2 regions of the Paraburkholderia sp. CI3 genome follow, and region 2 is predicted to be linked to the other one. Evidence: predicted binding sites of a transcription regulator. Region 2 holds the regulator's gene; the other holds the start of a gene.
The links. Region 2 encodes LexA, which represses DNA repair genes until DNA is damaged. Its sites were predicted from a motif close to ACTGTATNNNNATACAGT; they were not measured.
Positions count from the first base shown of each region.

Region 1: OKW29_RS30475 (PA0069 family radical SAM protein) is a predicted target of LexA. The motif match lies at 3,696-3,713, and genes of this name have one in related genera.

Region 1 covers NZ_JBNDMI010000004.1:1,975,368-1,982,778, forward strand. Annotated here, with positions in the region: gene rimM (ribosome maturation factor RimM) at 1-38, opposite strand, end outside; gene rpsP (30S ribosomal protein S16) at 173-427, opposite strand; gene OKW29_RS30465 (PQQ-dependent sugar dehydrogenase) at 689-1,783, shown strand; gene OKW29_RS30470 (NINE protein) at 1,982-2,449, shown strand; gene OKW29_RS30475 (PA0069 family radical SAM protein) at 2,486-3,637, opposite strand; gene OKW29_RS30480 (Lrp/AsnC ligand binding domain-containing protein) at 3,782-4,270, opposite strand; gene OKW29_RS30485 (D-amino acid dehydrogenase) at 4,450-5,736, shown strand; gene OKW29_RS30490 (acyl-CoA dehydrogenase) at 5,876-7,411, opposite strand, start outside.
Region 2 covers NZ_JBNDMI010000004.1:573,493-580,903, reverse strand. Annotated here, with positions in the region: gene cysW (sulfate ABC transporter permease subunit CysW) at 1-320, opposite strand, end outside; gene cysT (sulfate ABC transporter permease subunit CysT) at 317-1,213, opposite strand; gene OKW29_RS24175 (sulfate ABC transporter substrate-binding protein) at 1,376-2,422, opposite strand; gene lexA (transcriptional repressor LexA) at 2,733-3,383, shown strand; gene OKW29_RS24165 (hypothetical protein) at 3,486-3,830, shown strand; gene OKW29_RS24160 (DUF2939 domain-containing protein) at 3,950-4,567, shown strand; gene OKW29_RS24155 (universal stress protein) at 4,686-5,153, opposite strand; gene nodI (nodulation factor ABC transporter ATP-binding protein NodI) at 5,575-6,489, shown strand; gene OKW29_RS24145 (ABC transporter permease) at 6,509-7,336, shown strand.

The DNA of each region.
Region 1 (7,411 bases), 1.4 Mb from region 2:
TTGACGCTACCAGAACTGCCGGAATCACGCTCAGACATCGAATAACCTCGACAACAACTTCGCAGCCTGCTTTGGCTTCTGCTTCAGTAAAACAAATTGCGCATCGGACTGCTCACGCGAGTTGCGCGAGCCGCCGGCCGAACCGCCGACGATACGCCTGCGGGCCGCCATATCAAGCAGCCGGCTGCGCCTTTTGCGCTTCCTTCACGAGACGTTCGACGGTCGGCGACAGTTGCGCGCCAACACCTTGCCAGTACGTCAGGCGATCCTGAGCGATACGCAGGGACTCGCCCTTCGTAGCGACCGGGTTGTAGAAACCGACGCGCTCGATGAAGCGGCCGTCACGACGGCTGCGCGAGTCGGTGGCGACGATGTTGTAGAACGGGCGCTTCTTGGAGCCGCCACGAGCCAAGCGGATGATGACCATACTAGAATCCTTGAAAACCGGGGTTCGGAACGACTGAAACACGCGATTATAGCGGGAAACCGACGCCATAACAAACACTTACCGGGATAAACTGCGGAACCGGGCTGCACCCACCCTCTACAAGAGGTGCGAGAACCCGCTTAAACGCCCGAATTACCTGAAGGAGCGCCTGTGCAACGCCAGCCGAAACTCCCGTTTCCGTTCGCCTCTTTTGCCTTTTTCGTACGCTTTGCTGGACTTTCGCGCACCTCGTGCAACCGGATTCTACGTGCGGTAGCGGCCGCGGTTATCGCCGCGCAGGCGTTGACGGCAATCGCCGCGCTGCCCATCGAGAAAATCAAGCTGCCGCCGGGCTTTCACATCGAAGTGTTGTCGGACGAGGTGCCGAGCGCGCGCGCGATGACGTTGTCGCCCAAGGGCATTCTCTACGTGGGCAGCGACGATGGCCATGTGTATGCGCTCGAGCTGCGGAACGGCCGCGTGACGGGTCACCACGTGATCGCGTCCGGGCTGCAGATGCCCGCCGGCGTCGCGTGGCGCGACGGCGCGCTGTATGTGTCGGCCGTGTCGAAAATCGTGCGCTTCGATGCGATCGACTCGCACCTGAACGATCCGCCGAAACCGGTCGTTGTCACCGACAAGCTGCCGACGGACACGCATCACGGCTGGAAATTCATTGCGTTCGGCCCGGATGGCAAGCTGTACGTGCCGCAAGGCGCGCCGTGCAACATTTGCCAGAGAGATCCGGACCGCTTTGCGATGATTGGCCGCATGAACCCGGACGGCAGCCACTACGAGGTCGTCGCGCGCGGCATCCGCAATTCGGTCGGCTTCGCGTGGCATCCGGTCACCCACGAACTTTGGTTCACCGACAACGGTCGCGACCTGCTCGGCGACGATATTCCGAGCGACAAGCTCAACCGCGCGCCGCTAGTCGGCATGAACTTCGGCTTTCCGTACTGTCACGGCGGCGACACGCCCGACCCCGAGTTCGGCAAGGATCATCCGTGCAGCGAATTCACGCCGCCAGTGGTCAAGCTTGGCGCGCACGTGGCGGCGCTTGGCATGCGCTTCTACGACGGCCCGATGTTTCCAGCCGACTACCGCAACAATATCTTCATCGCCGAGCACGGCTCGTGGAACCGCAGCAAGAAGGTCGGCTACCGCGTCGTGCGCGTGATCACCGACCCTGACGGCAGCCACGCACGCCAGCAGGTCTTTGCCGAAGGCTGGCTGCAACCCGGCGAATCGGTCTGGGGCCGCCCCGCCGACGTGTTGCCGCTGCCAGACGGTTCGCTACTGATCAGCGACGATACCGCCGGCGCGATCTATCGCGTCACGTATTCAGCGCCGTAACGCGCGGATGCACGCATGTCCGGCTGAACGGCTGCACTCACCTTGAGCCAGGTCCGGCGCATCCCGCCGCCCCGCTTTCAGCCTGGGCGATCGTCCTCCACGTGACCACCCGCGCGCCGCAGGCGTAGAATGCGCGTCGGCCCACGCCCCCGCGGCGCGCCGCTCCTTTCGACCGCCCGTCACTCTGCCCACGCGTTCATGCCCACCGCTGCCTCGACTTCCCCGCGCTTCAGATCCAAGACGCTCACCGCCGCGTTGGCGTTCCTGTTCGGCAGCCTCGGCGCCCACCGCTTCTATCTGTACGGCACCCGAGACATCTACGGCTGGGCGCATCTACTCGGCACGCTGGTCGGCATTCCCGGCGTGATGCTGCTGGTCGCGACCGAGCGCGCGTCGATCCTGGGCTGGGTGCTCGCGCCGATAGGCGCGGTTTCGCTGTTTGCCGCGTTTCTGGCGGCGCTCGTCTACGGGCTGCGTCCTGATCAGAAATGGGATGCGCAATTCAACACCCACACGCAACGCAAAAGCCGCTCCGGCTGGACGGTCATTTTCGTCGTGATCTTTTCGCTGCTGATCGGTGCGTTTCTGCTGATGACCGGTCTCGCGCTCGCATTCCAGACCTACTTCGAAAGTCAGGTCGAAGCGGCCAAAGCGATTTCGCAGTAATGCCCCGGTGGCGGGACCCGCAGACGTTCCTGCGCGCTAGAAAAGCCTCAGTTGCGGATTGTCGCGCGCCGGTGCGCTCACCTGCTCGGCGCGAGGCGGCTCGATCCGGCGGAAATGCGACATGTCGAGAATGCCGCGGTCGCGCCCGTTCAACCCTAACCGGTGCACGGCCTTGTGAAAGCGCTGCCTGAGCAGATCCGCCCATAAGCCCTCTCCCTTCATGCGGGTCGAGAACGAAGAATCGTAATCCTTGCCGCCTCGCATGTCGCGCACACGGCTCATCACGCGCTCGGCCCGATTGGGGAAATGTGCGCCCAGCCAATCCTTGAACAGCGGCGCGACCTCCCACGGCAGCCGCAGCACGATATAGCTCGCATTGCTGGCGCCCGCTTCGGCGCATGCTTCGAGCACGCGCTCCATATCCGGTTCGGTGACGAACGGGATCACCGGCGCGATGCTGACGCCGACCGGAATGCCCGCCTCGCTGAGCGTACGGATCGTGCGCAGCCGGCGCGACGGCGTGGCCGCGCGCGGTTCGAGCGTGCGCGCGATGTCGGCGTCCAGCGTGGTGATGGTGATCGCCGCCATGAATTGCCCGCGCTCGGCCATCGGCGCAAGCAGGTCGATGTCGCGCTCGATCAGCGATGATTTGGTGATCGCCGCGAACGGGTGGTTGCGCTCGCTGAGCACCTCGATCACACGACGCGTAAGACGCAAGTCACGTTCGGCCGGCTGCCACGCATCGGTGGCGACGCCGAGCGCGATCGGCTCGGGTACATAGGATTTCTTCGACAGTTCCCGCTCGAGCAGTTCGGGCGCGTTGATCTTCGCGTAGATGCGGCTTTCGAAATCGAGCCCGGGCGACAAGCCCAGGTAGCTGTGCGTGGGCCGCGCGAAGCAATAGATGCAGCCGTGTTCGCAGCCCCGGTAAGGATTCAGCGACACATTGAACGGAATGTCCGGCGACGCATTGCGTGTGAGGATGGTTTTTGCGCGCTCCTCGAACACCTGCGTGCGCAGGACCTTCGGCTCCCCGTCTTCGTCGGCCGTCTGCCAGCCGTCGTGGACGGCTTCGCGCTGGTCGACTTCGTAGCGGCCTTGCAGGTTCGTGACCGCGCCGCGTCCCTTGCGAGGCGCCGGCGGGGCGATCGGAAATTCGGGAATGTCAGGGGTGTCGGGGTCATCCACGGCGGGCCACGCAAAGCAAACGCAAACAGGAAGCGTCAAAGGAAAGCGGCGCAAAACACCTGTATAAATATACAGTGTTTACGCCGTTTGTCGAGCACTTCGTTGGTCGCTTGATGCGCGTCCAACCCCTCAGTGAACCGGCACCTACTCGCCCACCGCGATCGTCAGCGTCTCCTTGATTTCCTCCATCACCACATAGCTCTTCGACTGCACCGCGCCCGGCAGCTGCAGCAGGATGTCGCCGAGCAACTTGCGGTAATCGGCCATTTCGCCGATGCGCGCCTTGATCAGATAGTCGAAATCGCCCGACACGAGGTGGCACTCGAGCACCTCGGGGATCTTCTGCACCTCGCGCCGGAACAGATCGAACATGTTGCCACTCTTGTGATCGAGCGTGATCTCGACGAACACGAGCAGCGCCGCGCCCAGCTCGGCCGGGTTCACGCGGGCGTAGTAGCCGGTGATCACGCCGTCGCGCTCCATCCGCTTGACGCGCTCGATGCACGGCGTCACCGACAGACCGACCTGCTCCGCCAGGTCCTTCATCGCCATACGGCCGTCCTGCTGCAGGAGCCGCAGGATCTTGTGATCGAGCTTGTCGAGAGCCCGCACGGGCTGGCGCTGGGTACGCATGGTGTTTTTTCTAAAAATGATGAAAATACGATAACAAAACCTGTCTCACTATTAATAGTATAGCGGTTAACACTGGGCAAACGGCATTTCACCTCACATTGCAGCTCGCCGGATCGAATCAGATCGAACCTCCGACGAGCGCCTTGCCCTCACTCAATTTTTGGATATCTGGAGCAGCTATGCGAGTCGTCGTTTTGGGCAGTGGCGTCGTCGGCGTGACGAGTGCGTATTACCTCGCGCGCGCCGGTCACGAAGTGACCGTTATCGATCGCGAGGCCGGCCCGGCGCTCGAAACCAGTTTCGCCAACGCGGGCCAGATCTCGCCGGGCTACGCTTCGCCGTGGGCCGCCCCGGGCGTGCCGCTGAAGGCCGTCAAGTGGATGTTCCAGAAGCACGCGCCGCTAGCGATTCGCGTCGACGGCACCGCGTTCCAACTGCGATGGATGTGGCAGATGCTGCAGAACTGCACGGCGCCGCGCTATGCGGTGAACAAGGGCCGTATGGTGCGGCTGGCCGAATACAGCCGCGACTGCCTGCAGGCGTTGCGCGCCGACACCGGCATCGAGTACGAAGGCCGCACCGGCGGCACGCTGCAGGTATTTCGCACGCAACAGCAGTTCGACGGCGCCGCGAAAGACATCGCCGTGCTGCAGGAAGCCAACGTGCCATACGAGCTGCTGACGGCCGACGAACTCGCCAAGGCCGAACCAGCACTCGCCGCGGTGTCGCACAAGCTCACCGGCGGCCTGCGCCTGCCCGGCGACGAAACCGGCGACTGCCAGATGTTCACGACGCGCCTCGCGGCGCTCGCCGAGGAACTGGGCGTCAAGTTCCGCTACAACACGTCGATCGACGCGCTCGCGATGGCGGGCGGCCGCATCGCCGGCGTGCAGTGCGGCAGCGAACTCGTGCGCGCGGATTCGTTCGTGGTCGCGCTCGGCTCGTATTCGACGCGCTTCCTCGATGGCATAGTGAAGATTCCGGTCTATCCGCTGAAGGGCTATTCGATCACCGCGCCGATCGTCGACGCGGCTGCCGCGCCGGTGTCGACCGTGCTCGATGAGACCTACAAGATCGCGATCACGCGCTTCGATGACCGGATTCGCGTCGGCGGGATGGCCGAGATCGTCGGCTTCGACAAATCGCTGCGCCAGGCGCGCCGCGAGACGCTCGAGCTTTCCGTGAATGACCTGTTCCCGGGCGGCGGCGACACGTCGAAGGCGACGTTCTGGAGCGGTCTGCGGCCGATGACGCCGGACGGCACGCCGATCGTCGGCCGCACGCCGGTTCCGAACCTGTTCCTGAACACCGGCCACGGCACGCTTGGCTGGACGATGTCGTGCGGCTCGGGCCAACTGCTCGCCGACTTGATGTCGGGCAAGCAGCCTGCGATTCGCGCGGACGATCTGTCGGTGCATCGCTATCTCGGCGAGACCGCGGGCGAGCATCGGCCGGCGTATGCGTGAGTTTGAGTGCGTGCGCTGACGCGGCCCTGCCCGCGGCGCAGGCCACAACAAACAGCAGCCGGACAAACAAACGGCGCCTCGCGGGGCGCCGTTTGCATTTCAATGTGCTGCCGCGATCGCGGCCGGCATCGAGGCATGCTCAGAACTGGTCTTCCGACAAAGCCAGCACGCCCTCGCCCCCCTTCGCGCTGACGATCGCCACTTCGAGCGCCGCCGCCTGCGGCAGCACGTGCTCGGCGTAGAACCGCGCGGTCGCGATCTTCGCGTCATGAAACGCTGGGTCCTCGTCGCGCTTCGTCGCCGCGGCAAGCTGCGCACGCGCCATCTGCCAGCCGCCCAGCACGATGCCCGCGAGCTTCAGATAGGGCACGCTGCCCGCGAACACCGCATTTGGATCGCCCTTCGCATTGGCGACGACGAAATCGACGACCGCGCCAAGCGCGCGCTGGCCCTGCGCGAGCTGTGTGCGCATCGATGCGAACGCCGCGCCCTGCTGCGCGCCAAGCGCTTCAACCGTTTCGGCGACGCCAGCGAGCAGTTCCTTCGCGACCTTGCCGCCGTCGCGCAGCGTCTTGCGACCGATCAGGTCGTTGGCCTGGATCGCGGTCGTGCCTTCGTAGATCGGTAGAATGCGCGCGTCGCGGTAGTACTGGGCAGCGCCGGTTTCCTCGATGAAGCCCATGCCGCCATGCACCTGCACGCCGAGGCTCGTCACATCGATCGACAGCTCCGTGCTCCAGCCCTTCACGATCGGCACGAGGTATTCGTAGATCGCCTGATGCTTCGCGCGCGTCGCATCGTCCGGATGACGATGCGCGATATCGCAGTGCGAGGCCGCGACGTAGGCGAGCGCGCGCGACGCCTCGGTGAGGCTGCGCATCGTCGACAGCATGCGGCGCACGTCCGGGTGCTGGATGATCGCGACCGACTGCTTCGCGGAGCCGTCCACGGGACGGCTCTGCACGCGCTCTTTCGCATACGCGACCGCCTTCTGATATGCGCGATCCGAGATCGCGACACCTTGCATGCCGACCGCGAAACGGGCGGCGTTCATCATGATGAACATGTATTCGAGGCCACGATTCTCTTCGCCGATCAGCTGACCGAGCGCGCCACCGTGATCGCCGAACTGCAGCACCGCGGTCGGGCTCGCCTTGATGCCGAGCTTGTGCTCGATCGACACGCAATGCACGTCGTTGCGCTCACCGGGCGAACCGTCTTCGTTGACGAGAAACTTCGGCACAAGGAACAGCGAAATGCCTTTCACGCCATCGGGCGCGTTCGGCGTGCGTGCGAGCACCAGATGCACGATGTTCTTCGCCATGTCGTGCTCGCCCCACGTGATGAAAATCTTCGTGCCGAACAGCTTGAACGAACCGTCGGCCTGCGGCTCGGCGCGCGTGCGTACGAGCGCGAGATCGGAGCCGGCCTGCGGCTCGGTCAGGTTCATCGTACCGGTCCATTCGCCGGAAATCAGCTTGGGCACATAGGTCTGTTTTTGCGCTTCGCTGCCAGCGGTTAGCAGCGCTTCGATGGCGCCGTCGGTCAGCAACGGACACAGCGCAAATGATAGGTTCGACGCGTTGAGCATTTCGATGCAAGGCGTCGCGATCAGCTTCGGCAGGCCCTGGCCTTCGTAGTCGAGCGGATGTTGCACGCCCTGCCAACCGCCTTC
Region 2 (7,411 bases):
AGCGCCTTGCCGCGGAATTCGAACTTCGCGATACACCACGACGCCGCAAGGCCGAACACGAGGTTCAGCGGCACCGCGATCGCCGCGGTGAGCAGCGTCAGTTTGATCGCCGACAGCGCATCCGGATCGGCGAGCGCTTCGAAGTAAAAACGCAGCCCCTTGTTCAGCGCCTGGTAGAACACCGCGGCGAGCGGCACGGCCAGAAACAGCGCGAGAAACAGCAGTGCGAGGCCGATCAGCAGCCAGCGCACGACCGCCGGCTCGCTGACCGGATCGGGGCGACGCGCCGCGCTCGCCGGGTGGGTCGGAACGCGGCTCATTGCACACCTCCACCGATAGCGGCGACGCTCGTGGCCACTGGCGCCGACCCCGTATTGCCGCGGCTCGTGCGCCGCTGCAGATACCACTGCAGCGTGTTGATCGACAGCAGCATCAGGAACGACACGACCAGCATCACGACCGCGAGCGCCGTCGCGCCCGCATAGTCGTATTGCTCGAGCTTCGTGATGATCAGGAGCGACGTGATCTCCGACTTCATCGGCACATTGCCGGCGATGAAGATCACCGAGCCGTATTCGCCGAGCGCGCGCGCAAAGGCGAGCGCGAAGCCGGTCAGCAGCGCCGGGAACACGGCCGGCAGCACGACGCGGCGAAACGTGAGCCAGCGCGACGCGCCGAGACACGGGGCCGCCTCCTCCTGCTCGCGCTCGAACTCCTCGAGCACCGGTTGCACCGTGCGCACGACGAACGGCAGGCCGATGAACGTCAGCGCGACCAGCACGCCCGCCGGCGTGAACGCGATCTTGATGCCGAGCGGCGCGAGGAACTGGCCGATCCAGCCGTTGCCCGCATACACGGCCGCGAGCGAAATGCCCGCCACCGAGGTGGGCAGCGCGAACGGCAGATCGACGACCGCATCGACGATACGCTTGAACGGAAACGTGTAGCGCACCAGCACCCACGCGACGAGAAAGCCGAACACTGCGTTGATCAGCGCGCCGCCTAGCGCCGAGAAAAACGTCAGCCGATACGACGCGAGCACACGCGGCGACGTGACCGCGCGCACGAACTGATCCCAGTCGAGCGTCGCGGTTTTCAGAAAGGTCGCCGCCAATGGAATCAGCACCACGAGGCTCAGATAAGCCACCGTGATGCCGAGTGTCAGGCCAAAACCGGGCAATGCGCTCGGCTTGCGGAAGGTCAACGTGGTCATGCTGGATACTCGTTCATGGTTGATGCTCGCGCGGTTGTTCGTTTTGCCGTGTTGCCGCACTGCGGCGGTCCTGCCGCACCGCTGGCCACCGGACCCCGGTTAGCCGAAAGCGCGCCCATTGGGCGCGCCCTTTTGCCCTGGCTGTGATTCAGGCGGTGGTTCTTACTGCGGCTGATAAATCGAATCGAACACGCCGCCGTCCGCGAAATGGGTCTTCTGCGCGTTGGTCCAACCGCCGAACGAATCGTCGATCGTGTACAGCTTCAGCTTCGGAAACTTCGCGGTCAGATCGGCGGCCACCTTGGTGGAACGCGGACGATAGAAATTGCGCGCGGCGATCTCCTGACCTTGCTCGCTATACAGGAAGTTCAGATACGCTTCGGCCACCTTTCGCGTGCCGTGTTTGTCGACGACCTTGTCGACCACCGCGACCGGCGGCTCGGCCAGAATGCTCACCGACGGCACCACGATCTCGAACCTGTCCGGACCAAACTCCTTCAGCGACAGGAACGCCTCGTTTTCCCACGCGATCAGCACGTCGCCGATACCGCGCTGCACGAAGCTCGTGGTCGCGCCGCGCGCGCCCGAATCGAGCACGCCGGCGTTCCTGTACAGCTTGCCGACGAACTCCCTGGCCTTCTGGTCGTTGCCGCCCGGTTGATGCTCGGCGTACGCCCACGCGGCCAGGTAGTTCCAGCGCGCGCCGCCCGAGGTCTTCGGATTCGGCGTCACGATCGACACGCCCGGCTTCACCAGATCATCCCAATCCTTGATGTGCTTCGGGTTGCCCTTGCGTACCAGAAACACGATCGTCGACGTGTACGGCGATGCGTTGTCCGGCAGACGCTTTTGCCAGTTCTTGTCGACGAGCCCCTTGTTCGCGAGCGCGTCGATGTCATAGGCGAGCGCAAGCGTCACGACGTCGGCCTGCAGTCCGTCGAGCACCGAGCGAGCCTGCGCGCCCGAGCCGCCGTGCGACTGCCTGAAGGTGACGGCTCCGCCGGTCCTGGCCTTCCATTCCTTGCCGAATGCCTGATTGATGTCCTGATACAGCTCGCGCGTCGGATCGTAGGACACGTTCAACAGCGTGGTGTCGGCGTGCGCGACGCCGCTTGCGCCCAACATGCCGAGCGCCCCCGCCGCGCCGACGACGAGCGCCGCGATCAGTTTTCTGGTTCGAGCCGCAAGCCCCATATGCCGATGGTTCATTTCGATTTTTCTCCGCGTGATGTCCGCTGATGAGCGTCTGGTGTTGTTCTGCGTCGCGGTCACGTGCCCATGAGCGCCAACCGGAGGCCAGTCTATCGAAGCGCTTTCATTATTAAAAATAATGTTTCTTCATTTTTTAATGCTTAAAAGTGGTAACGACAGATGCGCCGGCGGTTGGGACGCCGACAACGCCGTCATGTCGCCGATAAACGACGCCCCAGCGCGACCCTTGCGCCGAACTTAAAGTAAAGCTTGAAATGCGCCGAATACTGTATAAAAATACAGTCACCTGTTCATACATACAGTGGCCATGACAAAACTCACCGCACGACAGCAGCAGGTTTTCGATCTGATCCGCCGCGCGATCGAACGCACCGGCTTTCCGCCCACTCGCGCGGAAATTGCCGCCGAACTCGGGTTCAGCTCGGCCAATTCCGCGGAAGAGCATCTGCGCGCGCTGGCGCGCAAGGGCGTGATCGAACTCGCGGCCGGCGCGTCGCGCGGCATCCGCCTGCTGTCCGGGCAGGAGGACGCGCCGTATCAGTTCACCCTGCCGCATGCGGGCCTGATGCAGTTGTCGTTGCCGCTGATCGGCCGGGTCGCGGCGGGTAGCCCGATCCTCGCGCAGGAACATATCTCGCAGCACTACGCGTGTGACCCGGCGCTGTTCTCGAGCAAGCCCGACTACCTGCTGAAGGTGCGCGGCCTGTCGATGCGCGACGCGGGCATTCTCGACGGCGACCTGCTCGCGGTGCAAAAGCGCACCGAAGCGAAGGACGGCCAGATCATCATTGCGCGGCTTGGCGACGACGTAACGGTCAAACGTCTGAAGCGCCGGCCGAACGGCATCGAACTGATCGCCGAAAACCCCGATTACGACAACATCTTCGTGGAATCCGGCAGCGCCGATTTTGCGCTCGAAGGGATCGCGGTCGGGCTGATCCGCCCCAGCGAGTTCTGATCTTTCGTTGTCGCCGGAACGCTTGCGCCGGTTTGTCCAACCCAAGCCGCATTTACGCCCGCATTTACGCCCGCATCTACGCCGAATCGCCTGGAGAGACTCATGGAACGCCTTGCCCGCCTGTTGCCCTTTCGCCAGTTCGGCCGTCTGCGCCATCTGCGCAAGCTCACGCCCTGCGCGCTAATCGAGGCGCCCGCTGCGCGCACGCCGTCGCTGTTCGACGCGGCTGCCGAAGCTTCCGGTCTGCCGTCGTCGTTGCCGGCGTTCGCGCGCGTGTCGCTGAATTCGGCGCTGAACATCGCCGAGCCCGCGCGTCGCGCGCCGGTGCGGGTCTATCATGGACCGTCGCGACTGATCATGGTCGGTACGGTCGACGCTGTATGCCGTATGATCGATCGTTGCATAGCCGACGAAGCCAACGTGCACGGCGCGGTGTTCGAAGCCTGAGCGAATCCTGAGTACGCATGCAACAAACACTTCGGATGTTCAGAGATTCGCGTGGGATGGGATCGTTTCGACCTCGCCGTGGTCGACGTTAGATCATCACTGACGTGGAGTCCCATTCGATGACAATTCGGAAACGCACACAGGGCAGCGCCACCCGGCCGCTGCTGATCACGCTGATCGTGGTGATCGTGATTGCCGCGCTGGGCTTTATTTATGCGTCACCGTATCTCGCGGTGAACAATCTCAAACGCGCCGCCGATGCGCGTGACGTGCAAACCGTCAATCAGTATGTGGACTTTCCCGCGCTACGCGATAGCCTGAAGCAACAGGTGGGCGCCATGCTGACACGCCGGCTTGAAGCGGATGCCGGCAACAAGATGGCCACGATCGGCGCGGTGATCGGCGTGACGCTGATCGGCCCGCTCGTCGATGCCTATGCGACACCCGACGGCGTCGCGGCGCTGCTGAACGGCATGCCGCCGCGTGGCACGCCGGGCGAGCAACCGTCCGCGCCGCCAGCCGCGGGCGGCGAAGCGCCGGCCGCACCAGCCGCGGGCGACACCACCACGCAGGCAAGCGCACCGCCGCCCGGGCGTCAAAGCACGGCCGGCTATCGCAGTCTCAATGAGTTTGTCATCACGTACCGGCGTGGCGAAGGTAACGCGAACTATTCGGCAATCTTTCGTCGCGAAGGTCTGGTCACGTGGAAGCTCGCGGCGATCAATCTGAACGAGTGAGATTGAAACCTGGCCGGATGGGATGCGTGGCTGGCCATCGGGGCCGGCCACGCGACAGGGTCTATTCACATCTGGGCTAGATGACGGGGCGCGCGGCTTCGCGTCCCTCACTAGCCCATTACGCCGCAGCCGCCTGCTGCTGCTCCTGCGCGGACGAGCACGCCACCAGAATGCTGCACGACACGCGGTCGAGCAGCGGCGTGTTGCCCGCCCCCATCCACCACCGCGACAAACCAGTCCGGCAGCGATGACCCACCACCACGAGGTCGACCTGCAACTCGTTGGCAAGATTGGCGATCTCGTCGATCGGATGACCGAATGCGAAATGCCCTTGCGCGCTCACGCCTCGCTCGGTCAGCCAGTTCACGCCCTCCTGCAGAATCTCGCGGGCCGTTTTTTCGAAGCTGCCGCAGGCGACGTCCGTCAACAGGCCCGCGCTCTGCGCGATGCTCGAACGCATGTCGACGACCGACAGCAGATGCGTTTCCGCCTTCAGTTCCAACGCCAGATCGGCACCGCAACGCAGGGCTTTGCGGCCTTCGCGCGAGCCGTCGTAGCACAACAGGATTTTCTGGTAGCTCGCCATCTGTTTTCTCCATTCGCGCGGAAAGCGCGGTCTGAATCAATCATGGTGCGCCGCAATTCGGCTTGCAAGGGATGGAAAACGCTAAGTGCATACTCGGTGCATGCCGATCCAGTCTGCACAAGCGTTGGGCGACCCGACGCAGCGTTTGCACACGGATGCCGCAATGCAAAACTTCGTTTGCGAACGCTGCGTCGACACACTGCGGGCCGGTTGACGTGCCAGTCGTGCCACCGCCAATCAGCGGCGCCAATCGACACCGACGAGCGCATCGCACCCCACGCACGACGCGTTCCCGGACACCCGCTCGCATCGGCGATCCGATACCTGGAGTAAGCGGCTTCGCGTGCGCAATGCGTGCATCGCAGGTATGTTGTGTGTCTTGCGCGTACGTTGTGTCTTCTTCCGGAGCCTTGCTCGAGCCATGCCCACCGCCCCCATCGAATTCCATCAGGTCAGGAAAAGCTACGGCGAAAAAACGGTCGTCGACGGATTGTCGTTTCATGTGAACACCGGCGAATGCTTCGGGCTGCTCGGCCCCAACGGCGCCGGTAAGACCACGACATTGCGCATGCTGCTCGGCATTGCGGCGCCCGACGCCGGCGCGATCCGGCTGTGCGACGAGCCGATCCCGGGCCGCGCGCGCCTCGCGCGCTCGCGCGTCGGCGTGGTGCCGCAGTTCGACAACCTCGATCCCGATTTCACGGTGCGCGAAAATCTGCTCGTATTCGGTCGCTACTTCGGTCTGAGCGCCGCGCAGTGTCGCGCGGCGGTGCCGGGTCTGCTCGAATTCGCTCGCCTCGAGAACAAGGCGGACGCGCGCGTGAGCGAACTGTCGGGCGGCATGAAGCGGCGCCTCACGCTCGCGCGTGCGCTGATCAACGATCCCGACGTGCTGATCATGGACGAGCCGACCACCGGTCTCGATCCGCAAGCGCGCCATCTGATCTGGGAGCGGCTGCGCTCGCTGCTCGCGCACGGCAAGACCATCCTGCTGACCACGCACTTCATGGAAGAAGCCGAACGGCTCTGTCATCGCCTGTGCGTGATCGAGGAAGGCCGCAAGATCGCCGAAGGCGCGCCGCGCGAGTTGATCGAGTCCGAGATCGGCTGCGACGTGATCGAGATCTACGGCCCCGATCCGTTTGCGTTGCGCGACGAACTCGCGCCGCTCGCCGAGCGCACCGAGATCAGCGGCGAGACGCTGTTCTGTTATGTGAACGACGCGCAGCCCGTGCATATGCGCCTCAAGCAGCGCGCCGATTTGCGCTATCTGCATCGGCCGGCGAATCTCGAGGATGTGTTTCTGCGGCTCACCGGTCGCGAAATGCAGGACTGAATCCATAGCGAGACACTTGATGGACGCACGTACTTACGAAACCCACGACGGCACGCCATCGGCGCAAGAACCGTTCGGTGCCTTCCCCGCCAATGCCACGAACTGGATCGCGGTGTGGCGCCGCAATTACCTGGTGTGGAAAAAGCTCGCGATCGCGTCGATGTTCGGCAACTTCGCCGATCCGATGATCTATCTGTTCGGTCTCGGCCTCGGGCTCGGGCTGATGGTCGGGCACGTCGACGGCGTGTCGTATATCTCGTTCCTCGCGGCGGGCACGGTGGCGTCGAGCGTGATGATGTCGGCGAGCTTCGAGTCGATGTATTCGGGCTTTTCGCGCATGCACGTGCAGCGTACGTGGGAAGCGATCATGCATACGCCGCTCACGCTCGGCGATATCGTGCTCGGCGAGGTGGTGTGGGCCGCCAGCAAATCGGTGTTGTCGGGTGTGGCGATCATGCTGGTGGCAGGCGCGCTCGGCTATGCGAGTTTTCCGTCGATGCTGCTCGCGCTGCCGGTCATCGTGCTGGCCGGTCTCGCGTTCGCGAGCCTCGCGATGATCGTGACGGCGCTCGCGCCGTCATACGACTTTTTCATGTTCTATCAGACGCTCGTGCTCACGCCGATGCTGCTGCTCTCCGGCGTGTTCTTTCCGATCTCGCAACTGCCCGGCGCCGCGCAAGCGGTGACTGCCGCGCTGCCCCTCGCCAATGCGGTCGATCTGATGCGCCCGGCGATGCTCGGTCGGCCGATGGAGCACGCGGCGCTGCATGTGAGCGTGCTGGCCGCTTATGCGATCGGCGGCTTCATCGTGTCGGCGATCCTGTTTCGGCGTCGCATGATGAAGTAAGCCGAACGCGCGCGCGGCGCGTTGCGCCTGCACCCGCGCAAGACGACGCCGCGTCGGTCGTCGCACGGCGTGTTT